DNA from 4 places in the Sinobacterium norvegicum genome. Region 1 is predicted to be linked to each of the others. Evidence: predicted binding sites of a transcription regulator. Region 1 holds the regulator's gene; each other region holds the start of a gene.

The links. The regulator sigma-54, encoded in region 1, starts transcription at its own class of promoters, with help from an activator protein. The targets are predictions, from matches to a motif close to TGGCACANNNNTTGCNNT.
Region 2: nirB (nitrite reductase large subunit NirB) is a predicted target of sigma-54. The motif match lies at 1,632-1,649, and genes of this name have one in related genera.
Region 3: L9P87_RS09475 (TorF family putative porin) is a predicted target of sigma-54. The motif match lies at 2,754-2,771, and genes of this name have one in related genera.
Region 4: glnA (glutamate--ammonia ligase) is a predicted target of sigma-54. The motif match lies at 2,327-2,344, and genes of this name have one in related genera.

What each region holds. Positions count from the first base shown of each region.
Region 1 covers NZ_CAKLPX010000007.1:44,945-49,131, forward strand. Annotated here, with positions in the region: gene rapZ (RNase adapter RapZ) at 1-655, opposite strand, end outside; gene ptsN (PTS IIA-like nitrogen regulatory protein PtsN) at 679-1,140, opposite strand; gene hpf (ribosome hibernation-promoting factor, HPF/YfiA family) at 1,160-1,462, opposite strand; gene L9P87_RS17280 (RNA polymerase factor sigma-54) at 1,561-3,060, opposite strand; gene lptB (LPS export ABC transporter ATP-binding protein) at 3,297-4,022, opposite strand; gene lptA (lipopolysaccharide transport periplasmic protein LptA) at 4,023-4,187, opposite strand, start outside.
Region 2 covers NZ_CAKLPX010000001.1:1,301,520-1,305,706, forward strand. Annotated here, with positions in the region: gene L9P87_RS05745 (bifunctional protein-serine/threonine kinase/phosphatase) at 1-1,405, opposite strand, end outside; gene nirB (nitrite reductase large subunit NirB) at 1,692-4,187, shown strand, end outside.
Region 3 covers NZ_CAKLPX010000002.1:103,490-107,676, reverse strand. Annotated here, with positions in the region: gene L9P87_RS09485 (ammonium transporter) at 149-1,384, opposite strand; gene glnK (P-II family nitrogen regulator) at 1,482-1,820, opposite strand; gene L9P87_RS09475 (TorF family putative porin) at 1,917-2,651, opposite strand; gene L9P87_RS09470 (accessory factor UbiK family protein) at 3,154-3,393, shown strand; gene L9P87_RS09465 (YifB family Mg chelatase-like AAA ATPase) at 3,499-4,187, shown strand, end outside.
Region 4 covers NZ_CAKLPX010000004.1:89,069-93,255, reverse strand. Annotated here, with positions in the region: gene glnL (nitrogen regulation protein NR(II)) at 1-488, opposite strand, end outside; gene glnA (glutamate--ammonia ligase) at 827-2,230, opposite strand; gene thiI (tRNA uracil 4-sulfurtransferase ThiI) at 2,563-4,005, shown strand; gene serA (phosphoglycerate dehydrogenase) at 4,071-4,187, opposite strand, start outside.

The sequences.
Region 1 (4,187 bases):
CCTCATCCTGTTCTGATAAAAAGTTCTTTACCCCATCGTCAAGGCCGGTTTGGCTGCGAAGTGATGGCACCCAGTGTGGATTGGGTAGGCAGCGCAGGTCGAACACCATATCAGCATGGTTGGGGCTGCCCTTTTTAAAGCCGAATGACTGGAATTGCAGCGTCATCTGGCCGCTGTTTTGGTCGGCGACCTCAATGCGAATAAAATCACGTAACTCGTGATAGCTAAGTTTGGTGGTGTCGATGGTTAAATCGGCGATATTAGCAATCGGCTCGAGAATCACACGCTCGTCTTCAATTGCCTCCTGCAATGCGGTGTGGCGATTGCTCAACGGGTGCTTACGACGAGTTTCACTGAAACGCTTAATTAGAGAGTTGTTGTCGGCGTCGAGATAGATAACCGAGGTCTCGACTTCTTCCGGCAGTGATGAAATAAGGGTGGGAAACTCAGAGAGCGTACGAGAGCTATTGCGGGCATCGATGCAGACGGCAAGCATCTCTTGTTCGGGGGACGAGTTGGCTCTCGCCTCACTGATCAAGGCGGGCAATAGATAGGCGGGTAGGTTGTCGATACAGTAAAAGCCGACATCTTCTAACACATTAAGCGCTGTACTCTTGCCGGAGCCGGAGCGTCCGCTGATGACGACTAGTTTCATAGCTTCCCTATCTTGTAATCCAGTTAGCCTGTTGCAATGGGCTGCAAGGCGGCATCAAAAAGTTCTTGGTTGCTGTTGGTTGCCCTCAGACTTTGGCAATAATCTTCAGCGCTAAACAATTCCGCCATCATTGACAGGGCCTGAAGGTGATCATCGCAGGCTTCCTCAGGAACCATCAGCACGAACAAGATATCAACAGGCTGATCATCGATGGCATCAAACGCAACGGGTTTGTCGAGGGTGAATAAGGCGCCGGTAATCCCCAGGCAGTTGGGCACTCTGCAGTGGGGGATGGCAATGCCTTTGCCAATGCCGGTGCTGCCGAGCTTTTCTCTTGCATTAAAACGCTGAAACAGCTCCTCGTTATCAAAGGCGCTGACATCCTTGCAGATATGTTCTGCAATGATTTCTAGCACGCGTTTTTTGGAGGAGGCTGACGCACCTGAGACGGTGCGTTCTAGTGTGAGAATATTTTGCAGTTGCATGATAATTTAATAAGTCTTGCTATCTGGAGCCATGATTACTGGCGGTTTGCTTTTCTTTGTATTTCAGCAATTGACGGTCTAGCTTGTCAGTTAGCAAGTCGATTGCGGCATACATATCAGCCGCTTCCGAGGATGCGGCAATGTCGGCGCCGGTCACGTGTATCGTGGCATCGGCCCGGTGTCTGGTTTTTTCAACAGTCAGTGTAACATGTGAGTTGGTAATACTATCAGAGTGTCTACTGAGACGGCCAAACTTATTGGTGACATATTCGTGTAAAGCTTCAGTAACATCGACGTGGTGACCGCTGATATGGATTTGCATATGTTTATCCTCTGTCGCTACAGGCTGTAATTGCCCTGTTGTCTGTGTGAATACCGCATCTTGGTTGTCGCCCAATATTTGACGGGCTTATCTATAGTCTAGACCAGTTGTTTGCGTTCGTTTGAGGGAGGAATCATCATGGATTCTCTGTACTTAGCGATTGTCCGCCGGGCGACCTTAATCCCTTGCTCTGCCAGCAGCTTGGTCATTGCATTGTCGCTGAGCGGCTTGCGAGGATTTTCGGCGGCCACCAATTTTTTGATAATGGCGCGGATTGCCGTCGATGAGCATTCGCCGCCACTTTCGGTGCTGACGTGGCTGGAAAAAAAGTATTTCAGCTCGAAGATGCCCCGGGGGGTGTGCATGTATTTCTGCGTTGTCACCCTGGAGATCGTAGACTCATGCATTTCAACGGCGTCGGCGATGTCGAGCAGGACCATTGGCTTCATCGCCTCATCACCGTAGTCGAGAAAACCCTGCTGCATTTCGACAATTTTGCTGGCAACTTTCATCAGTGTTTCATTCCGACTCTGCAAGCTTTTCAGGAACCAGCGTGCTTCCTGCAAATTGTCTTTTAAAAAGGTATTGTCAGAGCTATTGTCGGCCCGCTTGATTAGCGAGGCGTAATCGTTGTTAATGCGTATGCGGGGGGCGATATCGGGGTTTAGCTCCACTCGCCAGTGTTCATCGACCTTGCGGACGTAGACGTCGGGGACAATATATTCGGCGCTGTTGGCCTCTAAGTCATCACCAGGACGGGGGTTAAGGCTTTGAATCAGGCTGATAACGGCCTTCAGTGGCGCCTCTTTGATGCGAGCTCTACGCATTAGCTGATTAAAATCTTTGTTGCCCAGTAGCGGTAAATAGTGCTCGACAACTTTTTTGGTGTCACTGAGCCAAGGGGTGGACTCGGGTAATTGGTTGAGCTGAATTAGCAGGCATTCTCTTAAATCTTGGCTGCCAACACCGGGTGGGTCAAACTGCTGAATACGATGCAGTACGGCCATTACCTCGTCGAGTTCAATGTCTAGCTGATGATCATCCTCAAAACCTTGATGGATTTCCTCGGCACTCAGTGACATAAAACCAGAGGGCTCTATGGCATCGATAACCGCGAGACCAATCACCCTATCGGTGTCGGACATGGGAGTGAGGTTTAGTTGCCATAACAGATGCTCGTGCAGGCCCTCGGCCTGACTGTTCCGGCTGTCGATATCAAAGTCTTCGCCGCCAGGTCCTGCGCTACCACCGGTGTTCTGGTAAACATCATCCCACTGTGTATCAACGGGAAGCTCTTTGGGGATGTTGTCAGGGTTTGACCAATCGATATCAGACTGAGCGGCATCGGCGGGCGTTTCGGGGCTGGCTGTTTCTATTTGGGCGGGTCCCTCAGTCGTATGGTTGAGGGCTTCTAAATTATTTTCCGGTGAGGCGTTATGTTCCTCTTCGGTGACTTCGAGCATGGGGTTGGAATCGAGAGCCTGCTGGATCTCTTGTTGTAAATCGAGCGTTGACAACTGGAGTAGGCGAATAGCCTGTTGCAGTTGCGGGGTCATCGTTAATTGCTGACCCATTTTCAGTTGCAGCGATTGTTTCACAGCGACAGATTCTCCCAAGCGAACCGCGTATCAGTCTCTGTTTGCTATTTTCGGTTATAGCAATAATAAGAGCTCTCTGAATAGCCGGATATCCGCCGGCAATCTAGTAAGGCCGGCATTATAATCATCAGTAACTCTGTAAAAGCAGTAGTTATTATCAAATTTATACAGCGTCAGTTTATCGGTAGTCGCGACGACAAGCAAACATTAGACCAGCTTTAAAATAGCCTTTGTGTTTAGAGCTTGAATTGCTCACCCAGATAGACTTTGCGGACCTGATGATTACTCAAAATAGTCTCTGCGGTGCCCTCGGCAATAATATAGCCTTCGCTGACGATATAGGCCTTGTCACAGATGTCGAGGGTCTCTCTGACATTGTGATCGGTAATGAGTACCCCGATGCCTTTGGACTTCAGGTGATTAACAATCCCTTTGATCTCGTTAACCGAGATGGGGTCGACGCCAGCAAAGGGCTCATCGAGCAGGATAAATTCAGGCTCTGTGGCCAGCGCTCTCGCTATTTCTACCCGGCGCCTTTCACCTCCCGAGAGAGACATGCCGAGGCTTTTACGAATATGGGTGATATGGAATTCTTGTAGCAGCTCTTCCATTTTTGCATGACGCTGTTTCTTGTTTAAATCCTGGCGTGTTTCGAGTATCGCAAGCAGGTTGTTTTCCACCGATAATTTGCGAAAAATTGACGCTTCCTGTGGCAGGTAGCCAATCCCGTGTTTGGCCCGGCCGTGCATAGGTTCTGCGGAAATATTGGTGTCGTTGATCCACACCTGGCCGGCATCCTGGGGCACAATCCCGACGACCATGTAAAAGCAAGTGGTCTTACCGGCGCCGTTGGGGCCGAGTAGGCCGACAACTTGCCCGCTGTCTATCGACAATGAAACATCTTGAATGATTTTACGTTTTTTATAGGCCTTGGCTAAATTGTTGGCTTTCAGGGTCGCCATCTAAGGTTGCTCACTTTTATCGGTGCTGTCAGTGTCAGTTGGCGCCTCTGGCGCGGGCTCGCTGGTGGGTATGGCCTCGTCCGGTATTCTATCTGATGGCGGGGTGACCTCTGCGGCGGGTGCCTTCTTTTTACTGGGGGGGAGGACTACGTGAACGCGGCCATC
Region 2 (4,187 bases), on a different contig from region 1:
CAGTCAACATTTGATAGGCGATAACCGCCACCGAAAACTGATCTGAAAGGGCGCTGGGTGTTCTTTTTAACATGTATTCTGGTGCTGAATAATTAGCCGTACCCAAGGCTATATCACGAATAATCGGCGCCGATATTTCCGCGATACCACCGACAAAACACGAACCAAAATCAACAATTTTTATCGACTCATCCGCCGCCACCAAAATATTGTCCGGCTTGATATCCTGATGCAACATATCCTTGCGATGAAAAGCGCGAACACCTTTGATAATTTTTGGCAGCATCTGCTGTAACTGCTCGATGGTTGCCTGCTGTTGGCTTTCCATCCAACGGCCAAGAGTTACTCCGTCGACTAACTCGGTCAAGTAATAGAGAAAGTTTTTGCCGACACTGTTGTTGGCAACCTTGACCACCTGCGCATTGTCGATACGGTTACCGATCCAGCTCTCCATAATAAAACGCTCAATATAGGCCGGATCATCATCAAAATTGACTGACGGTGTCTTCATGCAGTAACGCTGGCCGGTGGCTACCTGCTCTACAATATAAAGCTGGCTGCGGTTGCTGGCATGGATTTCTCGCTCTATTTTAAAGCCGTCGATGACCATGCCTGGCTCTAAGAATGGCGGAAACGGTAAGTCTGTTAATTTAACCTGCAGATCATTGGCATCTTCCTTTGGCAGGTCATCGACTCGGATAACCTGACAGCTGAGATTATCTTTGCTGCCCCGCGACAGCGCCAAGGCGATTAATTGCTGGCACTGTTGCTCATACTGCTCTACCGGCTGCTGTGCCAACGCTAAGATATCGTCATCGGCGACCACATCATGAATACCGTCGGTGGTAAGCACAAACACATCGCCTCGGCGTAGTTCGGTACTCTTATAATCGACATCCAGACGGACATCCAAGCCCATTGCCCGAGTCAGATACGACTGTTCCTTTGAAATACGGGTGGCGTGATCGCGGGTTAATTGCTCCAGCTCACCGTCGCGAACGCGGTAGATACGGCTGTCGCCGACATGGAATATATGCCCCACCCGCGATTTTAAAATTAACACACTGAGGGTGCTGATATAGCCACGCTCTGCATTGTTATAACTCTGGCCCTGGCCATACAGCCAGCGATTCAACGCCACCAATACCTGGTGCGCCGATTTCTTTACCGTCCAAGACTCCGGTGTCGCAAAGTAGTCTCCGATGAAATTGCGCACACAGGTTTCGCTGGCTTCCTTGCCCGCCTCGGCAGCACTGACACCGTCGGCAATGGCGATAACCGCCCCCTTGGTCGTCAGCGCTATGGTATCGGGAATACTGATACCGATACTGTCTTCGTTCTGCGGTTTCACCCCCGCCTCGCTGCGTTGTGCCGCTGACAATATCAACTGTCCATCCAAATGCATGTAAAACCTATTGACCCTGTTAGATTGCCATTAGCCTAACAAACTCCGAGCAGCGTTCACAAATAGCGCCGACGATAAACGCACTCTTTTTAACAAGTCACCGCCTTTTAACCGCCATTTACTGCACCAAGATATCGCACCCGAATTGTGCGGACGGCATACAACACCGTTAACATCTTCCTTTAAAGCCACAGTATATAAGGGCTGCACAAATTTTAAAAATAGCTGGCACGGCAATTGCTTTAAGCTAATTAGAAAAATTATTTTATCAGCAGCAGGTTCCGCTATGAGTAACAAAACCAAATTAGTCTTGGTCGGCAACGGTCCAGTGGGTCATAAATTTCTTGAGACTCTGGTTGAAAACAACCAGAGTGAACAATTTGATATCACCGTCTTTGGTGAGGAATCACGCCCCGCCTATGATCGCGTGCAACTGACAAAATGGTTTGAAACTCGCACCGCCGAACCGCTCAACATGGTGGCCGACGGTTTTTATGGCGACAACAGCATTGTCCATTACAACAATGCCGAAGTGACGGCTATTAACCGTCAACAACAAAGCGTAGTGACCGCCGACGGTGATGAATACCACTATGATAAATTGATTCTGGCCACCGGCTCATTCCCCTTTGTGCCACCGGTGCCCGGCCACGATAGAAAAAACTGCTTTGTCTACCGCACCATCGATGATTTAGAGGCCATTACCAAGGCCGCTGAAAGCTCCAAAATCGGTGTCGTCATCGGCGGCGGACTGCTCGGTTTAGAAGCGGCAAAAGCGCTGAAAGATTTAGGATTAAAAACCCACGTTGTCGAATTTGCCCCCCGCTTAATGGCGGTTCAGGTGGATGACAACGGCGGTAAACTACTTCGCCAAAAGATAGAAGACCTGGGCGTGGGCGTACACACCGAGAAAAATACCCAAAATATCGGTGATGGTGAAGAGTGCATTCACAAGATGAGCTTTGCCGACGATTCCGAACTAGAGACTGACATCATCGTCTTCTCTGCCGGTATCCGCCCACAGGATGCCCTTGCACGCAGCAGCGAACTTGAGATTGGCCCCCGCGGTGGTATCGTCATCGACAACCACTGCAAAACCTCCGATGACAATATTTATGCCATCGGCGAATGCGCCCTGTGGGACGGACGCATCTTCGGCTTGATCGCCCCTGGTAATGATATGGCCCGCGTCGCGGCGCAACATGTTGGCGCCTTCGGCGAGGACCAGTTCACCGGTTTCGACATGAGTACCAAATTAAAGCTGATGGGCGTCGATGTCGCCTCCATTGGCGATGCCCACGCCAACACCCCCGGCAGCAAGTCTTACACCTATATCGACGAAAACACCGAGGTGTATAAGAAGATTGTGGTCAGCGAAGACGGCAAGCATTTACTCGGCGGCGTGTTAATTGGTGATGCGGACGATTACAGTAATCTACTGCAATTTGCCCTCAACAAGATTGAGCTGCCTGACAACCCCGACAGCATGATACTGCCCAGCTACGATGGCAGCAGCGGTGCTGCCCTCGGTGTCGACGCTCTGCCCGACAGCGCACAAATTTGCTCGTGTAACAACGTTTCCAAGGGCGATATCAACGCCGCCGTACAGGACGGCTGCTGTCAGATGAGCGAGATCAAAGACGCCACCAAGGCAGGGACTACCTGTGGTGGCTGTGTCGCCCTGGTCGGCCAGGTGATGAACGCCGAACTCACCAACCTCGGTGTCGAGGTCAATACCGACCTCTGTGAACACTTCGCTTACACCCGCCAAGAGATGTATCACCTGGTGCGTGTCGGTGGCATAAAGACATTTGAAGAGATGCTCAGCAAGCACGGCAAGGGCAAGGGCTGTACCATTTGTAAACCCACCACCGCCTCGATCCTCGCCACCTGCTGGAACGACCATATTCTGGAACAACAGCACGCTGGCCTGCAGGAAACCAATGACCGCTTCCTGGCCAATATGCAGAAAGACGGTACCTTCTCCGTGGTACCACGGATGCCCGGTGGTGAGGTCACCGCCGAAGGTCTGATTGCCATCGGTGAGGTGGCAAAAGAGTACAACCTCTATACCAAGATTACCGGTGGCCAACGGGTCGACCTCTTCGGCGCCACCGCCGAGCAGTTACCGCCAGTCTGGGAAAAACTGATCGCCGCCGGTTTCGAATCGGGCCACGCCTACGGCAAGTCGCTGCGCACGGTAAAATCCTGTGTTGGCTCGACCTGGTGTCGCTACGGTGTACAGGATTCAATGGGGCAGGCCATCGACATCGAAAACCGCTACAAAGGCCTGCGCTCACCGCACAAACTGAAGATGGCCGTCTCTGGCTGTACCCGTGAATGCGCCGAGGCACAGAGCAAGGATGTCGGTATTATCGCCACCGAGAAAGGCTGGAACATGTATGTCTGTGGTAACGGCGGCATGAAGCCTCGCCACGCCGACCTATTTGCCTCCGACCTCGACGACGAGACGCTGGTAAAGTACATCGACCGCTTCTTCATGTTCTACATTCGCACCGCCGATCGCCTTCAGCGAACCAGCACCTGGATGGACAATCTTGAGGGTGGCCTGAGCTATCTGCAGGATGTGATCATCAACGACAGCCTCGGCATCTGTGATGAGCTCGAATCTGAGATGCAGCTGGTTATCGACACCTACCAATGCGAGTGGAAGACGGCCATCGAGAATGAGCACAAGCTCAAGCAATTCCGCAGCTTTGTTAACAGCGATAAGCAAGACGAAAACATCGTCTTCGTCGAAGAGCGCGGCCAAATTCGCCCC
Region 3 (4,187 bases), on a different contig from region 1:
AACGGTTGTGCGAACCTATTTTTATAACGTTTTACACTTATCATCCGCTAAATCCACTCGGTTTTTCATAGCGACAAGGAAAATCAGACATAAAAAACCGCAGCCTAGGCCGCGGTTTTTTTATGCGATTATCGCGAGTAGCTGAAGCTTACTTACCGGTAAACTCAGGGTACGCTTCCATACCGCACTCAGATAGATCGACACCTTCATATTCTTCTTCTTCGCTGACACGAATGCCGATAATCACCTTCAGTGTTAACCAAACAACTGACGAGGCAATAAAGACCCAACCAAAGATGGTCGCAGCACCGATAAGCTGACCTGTGAATGAAGAATCGCCGTTAGTCATCGGTACAACCATCAGACCGAATAGACCAACCACACCGTGAACCGATATCGCACCGACCGGATCATCAATCTTGGCCTTATCGAGGGCTAGGATAGAGAACACGACCAAGATACCACCAACCGCACCGATCAATGATGCCTCAGCAGCTGTCGGTGTGTCTGGACCAGCGGTGATAGCAACGAGGCCGGCCAACGCGCCGTTCAGCGCCATGGTTAGATCCGCCTTACCGAATAGAAGACGAGCAACAATCAGAGCGGCAACAAGGCCAGTCGCAGCAGCAGCGTTAGTATTAAGGAAGACCATGGCCACGGAGTTAGCACTGTCGACAGAGGCGGTTGCCAAGACAGAACCACCGTTGAAACCGAACCAACCCATCCACAGGATGAAGGTACCCAATGTTGCCATCGGTAGATTGGCACCTGGAATTGCATTAACAGAACCGTTGACGCCGTATTTTCCTTTACGAGCACCGAGGAAGAGTACGCCGGATAACGCAGCGGCAGCACCAGCCATGTGGACAATACCTGAGCCGGCAAAATCTAAGAAGCCGAGCTCACCAAGGTTATATAGGCCGAATACATCGTTGCCGCCCCAGGTCCAGCTACCTTCCATCGGGTAGATAACACCAGTCATCACAACGGCAAAGGCTAGGAAAGCCCAGAGCTTCATACGCTCAGCAACAGCGCCAGAGACAATAGACATGGCAGTGGCAACGAAGACAACTTGGAAGAAGAAATCAGCCGATGGTGCGTAAGTGGCATTGTCTTCGGCACCCGGTGTATAACCGCTGCCTTCAATGCCTGTTAGGAAATATTCGCCGCCGTACATAATGGCGTAACCGCAGACGAAGTACATAATGCACGACGTGGCGTATAGCGCGACGTTTTTAGTCAAAATCTCAGTGGTATTCTTGGCGCGAACCAAGCCGGCTTCCAGCATGGTAAAACCAGCAGCCATCCACATAACAAGGGCACCACATACCAAGAAATAAAAGGTATCTAATGCATACTGTAATTCTACAAGTGTGTTTTCCATATCTCTAAGCCTCCACAGCTCAGCAACATCTCAAAAGTTATGTACCAGTGAGTGCTCGCCGCATGGCTATGCACCCCCCCAGGTCAAGCGCGAGCGGTTATACCGCTTCGTCGCCAGTCTCACCAGTACGAATACGAACAGCCTGTTCAAGTGCTGTTACAAAAATCTTACCGTCACCAATCTTGCCGGTATTAGCGGCTTTGGTAATGGCTTCAATAGTCTGTTCTACAGTACCGTCAGCGACAGCTACTTCGATTTTTACCTTCGGTAGAAAATCGACAACATACTCGGCGCCACGGTAAAGCTCGGTGTGACCTTTCTGGCGGCCAAAACCTTTTACTTCAGTCACGGTAATACCCTGTACACCGATCTCTGACAGCGCTTCTCGCACGTCGTCTAACTTAAAAGGTTTTACAATCGCGGTAATCATTTTCATGATTTCACTTCCTAAGTTTGTTTAATGAATTGTGTTGCATATAGTCGCCCTGAAATCAGGGCGACCACAATATAACACTGTTGTTAGTGCTTTATATTAAAGATCGAAGGCCATGTCGTAGGCAACTACGAACAGGGTTGCATCAGGAGCAACATCAGCCAAAGTGCCCGCGTCAGAGTTACGATCGACAACCTTACTAACTGTAAAGGTTAGGTTGTCGTTGAAGGCATAGTTCACGTCTAGGTGCGTGTAGTTAGCATCTTCGCCATCACCTTCGTAATCGGCGAAGTGCTGATAACCAAGAGTTGCGCCAAACTGAGCATAGCTATAACCCAGTGTTAGGTAGGCATCATCGTAACCGCCACCGGCGATTCTCTTGGTATAGCTACCTTCAACGCCGGCAAAGCCTAGCGTCACTATAACGTCGCTGCCGGTGTTGTCGCCGAACGGCTCGTCGTCCTGTTCAGGATATACATAGTTAGCGAACATAATGTCGGCGAAGAAATCACCCGTTTCAAATGTGTAGCCACCGTATAGGTCATACTCAGTACCAAGAGAGCCGTCACCAGACGCGCCCCAGACACCGGCGTAGAAGCCAAGATCGTGCGACCAATCCAAGCTACCGTAGATGCTGCCAGAACCTTTACCGTCAGAAAGGTTCAAACCGCGCCACAAGTAAAGGTTCGATACACCAACAGTGGCAGAAACATAGTTCGGGCCTTCGGCCTCTTCTTCAATTTCAACAACGGCAACTTCTTCTGCCATTGCAGGCATTACGCCTAGGCTTAATACTGCTGCAACACTGCTCGCTAGTAAGCTTTTTTTCAACATTTGGTTTCTCTCCAAGTTTATAGTTATTCATTTTGGTCTAATAGTTTGTTGCCTCAAAACGCCCCTTTTAAAAAAATCGTTTTAAGACTTGTACCAGAATACAGAGCAGGAGGCGTGCCAACTTATTAAATATTATTATTTATCAATAAAATAGCAGCTATTTATTAGTATTTGCCACCACCTAGCTACAACGTTGCGCACCAAATGGAACCGGATGCACCGCAAGCGCACAATTAAGGTGCGTTTTGCCTGTCGAATATTCTAGACAGGGATAATTTACCCTTCGGCGGCTAAATAACCAATACCTTTATAGGGGTTAATCATTAATTTTTGCTGTAATGGATAGGTTTTCAGGATTACCCTACTCTAGCCGTTGAATATATTGGCCACATGCATCCATTTGATGCAGCCTTATTCAGGTTTGCAGACAGCCCAATCGGCGATACACTAACGCCCCCTATACTTATCTATCATTAGCCTTCAACACTTCGGTGCCGCGACAATGTTAAACAACCAATTTATCGACGAATTCAGCCAGCAGCTCAGCCAGCTTCTTAAGGGAGCGCCTCAGCGACAAGACATCGAGAAGGCGGTGCATGCTGCCAGCCAGTCTGTCTTCAGCAAGCTCAACTTGGTCAGCCGAGAGGAATTCGACGCCCAAGCTGCTGTCCTGCAGCGCTCACGTCAAAAACTGAACGAGCTTGAACAGCAGCTGGCCGAGCTGAACGAAAAAATAAAGTAATACCACGATCGACGGATAGGTCTACGCTCTAGAGAGTGCGGCCAATGTTGGCCCCGCAGTAACAATACGTTTCGCTAACATCTAACGACAACCAAGGATGGTATTATGTCGCTGGCTATTGTGTATTCTCGCGCCAAGCTCGGTGTCGAGGCGCCCCTCGTGACGGTGGAAACCCATTTATCCAACGGCCTGCCCGGGCTCAGCATTGTCGGCCTGGCCGAGACTGCTGTCAAAGAATCGAAGGACCGGGTTCGCAGCGCCATTCTCAACTCACACTTCGAATTTCCCGCTCGGCGGATTACAATCAATTTAGCCCCAGCTGATCTGCCGAAAGAGGGCGGCCGTTTCGACCTACCCATTGCCCTCGGCATCCTAGCGGCCTCGGGGCAGATACCGCCGGAATCACTCAATAACTGTGAGTTTATTGGCGAGTTAGCACTCACCGGTGAGCTGCGGCCAGTACTCGGTGCCCTACCCGCTGCCATGCAGGCCAGCAAGCAACAACGCCAACTCATCGTCCCCTGCGACAACGGGGACGAGGCCTCCCGCCCCAGCGCGGCAGAAATCATCCCGGCTAAGCACTTATTACAGCTCTGCGCCCATTTACATGGCCGGGAGAAAATTCCGCCGCTGGAACATCAAAATGACGAGCAGCTGCTGCCGCCCGACTACCCCGATCTTAGCGATGTCAAAGGCCAGCCCCAGGCGAGGAGAGCGCTCGAGATTGCCGCCTGCGGCCTACATAACCTCCTGTTCTTTGGCCCACCAGGCAGCGGCAAGACAATGCTGGCCAG
Region 4 (4,187 bases), on a different contig from region 1:
TCGTTTAATTCACGGGCCAGTAATTGTGCCGCACCGCGTAAGCCGCCAAGCGGATTTTTTATTTCGTGGGCGAGGCCGCGAATCAGCGTGCGACTGTTTTGCTGCGAGGCAATCAGCGTCTCCTCGCGTGAAATTTTCAGCATCCTATCCATTGGCTGCAGTTCGATTAACAGTGCCGGTTGCTTGCCGACTTCAGTCGGTGTTACCGAGTAATCGACGGTAATACTGAGGCTATTAGGCAATTGCAGCAGGGTTTGACGCTTGGTAAACGAGCGACCGACATCGACAGCCTCACGCAGGGCTTTGACAGATTCGCTGTCTTGATGAACCAACAGGCTGAAATCCAGGCCGAGTACCCGATGACCGCTGGAGTCGAGCAGCATACGTGCGGCGGGATTGAGGTAGGTAATACGCAGCGATGAATCTAACAACATGACTGCCGTTGTCAGGTTGTCGAGAAGCAGGCCATGTAAGTCGTTGTTCATCATTGTTTAACTACCAGTCCCCATTGTTTTAAAACTATATTTGCTAGTCATTACTATAGGCTTAGCAAAAACTACACCAACTTAGGTGGGCGCGGAGGATTACTGCCGAATGAGGCATTGTTTGCTGGGGCATCCGTGATGGCGTCAGTTTGCCATCATGGCCAAGACCGCCCTTGTCAGCACGATCGATACTAGCAAGAGTGAGCGCACCAAAATAGTGCCAAAGCAAAATGGTAATCATATGGTTAGGGTTATAGTGCTGCTGTCTGGCGGTCAGACTTTTTACCAGCCAACAAAAAAGGCCTGCAAAAGCAGGCCTTTTTTCGTATTTAATCGAGTGATTAAACTGAGTAGTACATCTCGAACTCAACAGGGTGAGTTGTAGAGTTAAGACGCTCAACTTCGGCCATCTTCAATGCGATATAGCCGTCGATCATGTCGTCGTCCATTACGCCACCGGCTTTCAAGAAGGCACGGTCAGCGTCTAGCGCTTGTAGTGCTTGCTCTAGGCTTGAAGCAACAGTTGGGATCTCGGCAGCTTCTTCAGCAGGAAGGTCGTATAGATCCTTGTCTGCAGCTTCGCCTGGGTGGATCTTGTTCTGGATGCCGTCAAGGCCGGCCATCAACATAGCGGTAAAGGCTAAGTATGGGTTGGCTGATGGATCACCGAAACGTACTTCGATACGGCTGGCCTTAGGGCTTGGCACGAAAGGAATACGGATTGAAGCAGAACGGTTACGAGCAGAGTAAGCCAGCATAACAGGCGCTTCGAAGCCAGGAACCAAACGCTTGTACGAGTTGGTTGAGGCGTTGGCGAAAGCGTTGATTGCGCGAGCGTGCTTAATGATACCGCCGATGTAGAACAGGGCAGTTTCAGAAAGGCCAGCATAGGCATCGCCAGCCATGATGTTAACGCCGTCTTTAGAAAGCGACTGGTGAACATGCATACCAGAACCGTTATCGCCAACCAGAGGCTTAGGCATGAAGGTAGCCGTCTTGCCGTAGGCGTGAGCAACATTGTGTACAGCATACTTAAGAATCTGAACTTCATCAGCCTTCTTAGTCAGCGTGGCTGGACCTACACCGATTTCACACTGACCAGCAGTGGCAACTTCGTGGTGGTGAATTTCGATTTCTAGACCCATGTCTTCCATCGCGTCACACATGGCGCCACGAAGGTCGTGCAGGCTGTCCAGTGGTGGTACGGGGAAGTAACCGCCTTTAACAACAGGGCGGTGGCCCATGTTGCCGTCTGCGAATGACTTGTTGCTAGACCAAGCTGCTTCTTCAGAGTTGATCTGGTAGCTGGTGCTGTGGATATCAACATTCCACTTAACGTCGTCAAAAACGAAGAACTCAGGCTCGGGACCGAACAGTGCAGTATCGGCGATGCCAGTAGAGCGTAGGTATTCTTCAGCGCGGCCAGCAACAGAGCGAGGGTCACGGTTGTAGCCCTGCATAGTAGTAGGCTCAACGATGTTACAGATGATAACAACGGTGGCAGACTCGGTGAAGGGATCGATGTAAGAAGAAGAGTCTTCAGGCATCATGACCATGTCTGATTCGTTAATGCCTTTCCAGCCAGCGATAGAAGAACCATCAAACATTTTACCGTCTTCGAAGAAGCTCTCGCCTACTTCTGAAGCAGGAATGGTGACGTGCTGCTCTTTACCCTTAAAGTCGGTAAAGCGAAGGTCTACCCATTTGATATCGTTATCAGCGATTAGTTTAACTGTGCGTGACATAAATACGTCCTCGGTCGGTATATTACGGCTAGTGCCATTTCTTTTAGTATTAAAACTCTTCGGTTTATGCCGAGAGTTTATAAATATGGCTTTACAAAAGCAAGAGGCGTGCCAGAGTCGATATCGGCGCAATTTCAAGCACTTTGCAAAGGATTGTGCACCTGTTTGGGGAAAACGCGCTAATTCGGCTCATTAGTCGCACCAATATGATGCGTCAATGCTCTTTTTTGGTGCTTTGGTGCATTTTTTACCGTATAGACCTTAAGGATAAGTACAGCGACAATCAAGTGTTTTATAATGAACAAATATTGTTATTGATCTCTAGGGCTATTATGAAGTTTGTCGTCAAGTTTTTCCCCGAAATCACCATAAAGAGTAAGCCTGTGCGTAAGCAGTTTGTGCGCATGCTGACAGATAATGTGCGCACGCTGTTGCGTCATGTTGATGCCGATGTGAAGGTCATCCGGGATTGGGACAAGCTGGTTGTCGTCAGCGAGCAGGATGCGTTGCTACCCCGCTTTGTCGAGGTGTTGTCGAATACCCCCGGGATTGCCTATTTCAATGACGTGGTGCAATACCCGCTGGGTGATTTACACGACATTTTCGAGAAGACCAAGGCTATTTGGGGAGAGCGCTTGGCGGGCAAGACCTTTGCTGTGCGCTGTAAACGTGCCGGCAAGCATGAGTTTAAGTCTGGCGATATCGAACGCTATGTAGGGGGCGGATTGAACCAGCACACTGAGGCACTGGGTGTTAAGCTCAGCAAGCCGGAGATTACTGTGCAATTAGAGGTTCGCGACGACATCCTGTTTGTTATTAATGAGCGACACGAGGGCTTGGGTGGCTTCCCAATAGGCAGTCTCGACCCAGTTATCTCATTGATATCCGGTGGTTTCGATTCAAATGTCGCCAGCTATTTGACCATGAAGCGGGGTCTGCGCACGCATTTCCTGTTCTTTAATCTCGGCGGTCACGCCCACGAAATAGGGGTGAAAGAAGTTGCCCTGTATCTATGGCAAAAATATGGCGCCTCACATCGAGTGCGTTTCATCTCGGTGCCCTTCGATGGTGTCGTTGGCGAGATTCTCAAGAATGTAGACAACTCTCAGATGGGGGTTATTCTGAAGCGTATGATGCTGCGTGCCGGCACCCAGATTGCCGAGCAAATGGGGGTTCAGGCGCTGGTCACCGGTGAGAGTGTGGCCCAGGTGTCGAGCCAGACACTGACCAACCTCAGTGTGATCGATTCGGTGACCAACAGCTTGGTGCTGCGTCCGCTGATTACCATGGACAAGCCGGAAATCATCAAGTTGGCCGAACAGATCGGCACCGCCGAGTTTGCTGCCAACATGCCAGAATATTGTGGTGTTATCTCGGTCAAGCCGACCACTAAGGCAAAGCCTGAAAAGATTGAGCGGGAAGAGGGCAAGTTCGATTTTTCGGTGTTGGATAAGGCGGTGGCAGACACCAAACTGATTAATATCGATGAGATAGATCTGAGCGAGCAAATCGAGGATGTCGAGGTAATGCCGTTCCCCGTTGGCGAGAGTATCGTCATCGATGTGCGCCATCCGACCGAAAGGGAGTTGTCGCCGCTGCGGTTGGCTAAGAACGAGGTGTTGGATATACCCTTCTTCGAGTTGCACGGTAAGTACGCTGAACTCGATCAGAGCGAGCACTATATGCTGTACTGTGAGAAGGGCACGATGAGCCGGCTACACGCCTCGCATCTAAAGCATGAAGGCTACCATAACGTATCGGTCTACCGGCCATAGGGTGAAATCGAGACAATAAAAAAGGAGGCCTAGGCCTCCTTTTTTATTGCTGACTAAGTGTGTACTTAGAATAGTACGCGACAGCGAACCGTACCGTCGATGGCACTCAGTTTGTTCAGAGCCAGCTCTGAGAAATCCTGATCGATATCGATCACCACATAACCAACACTATCGTTAGTCTG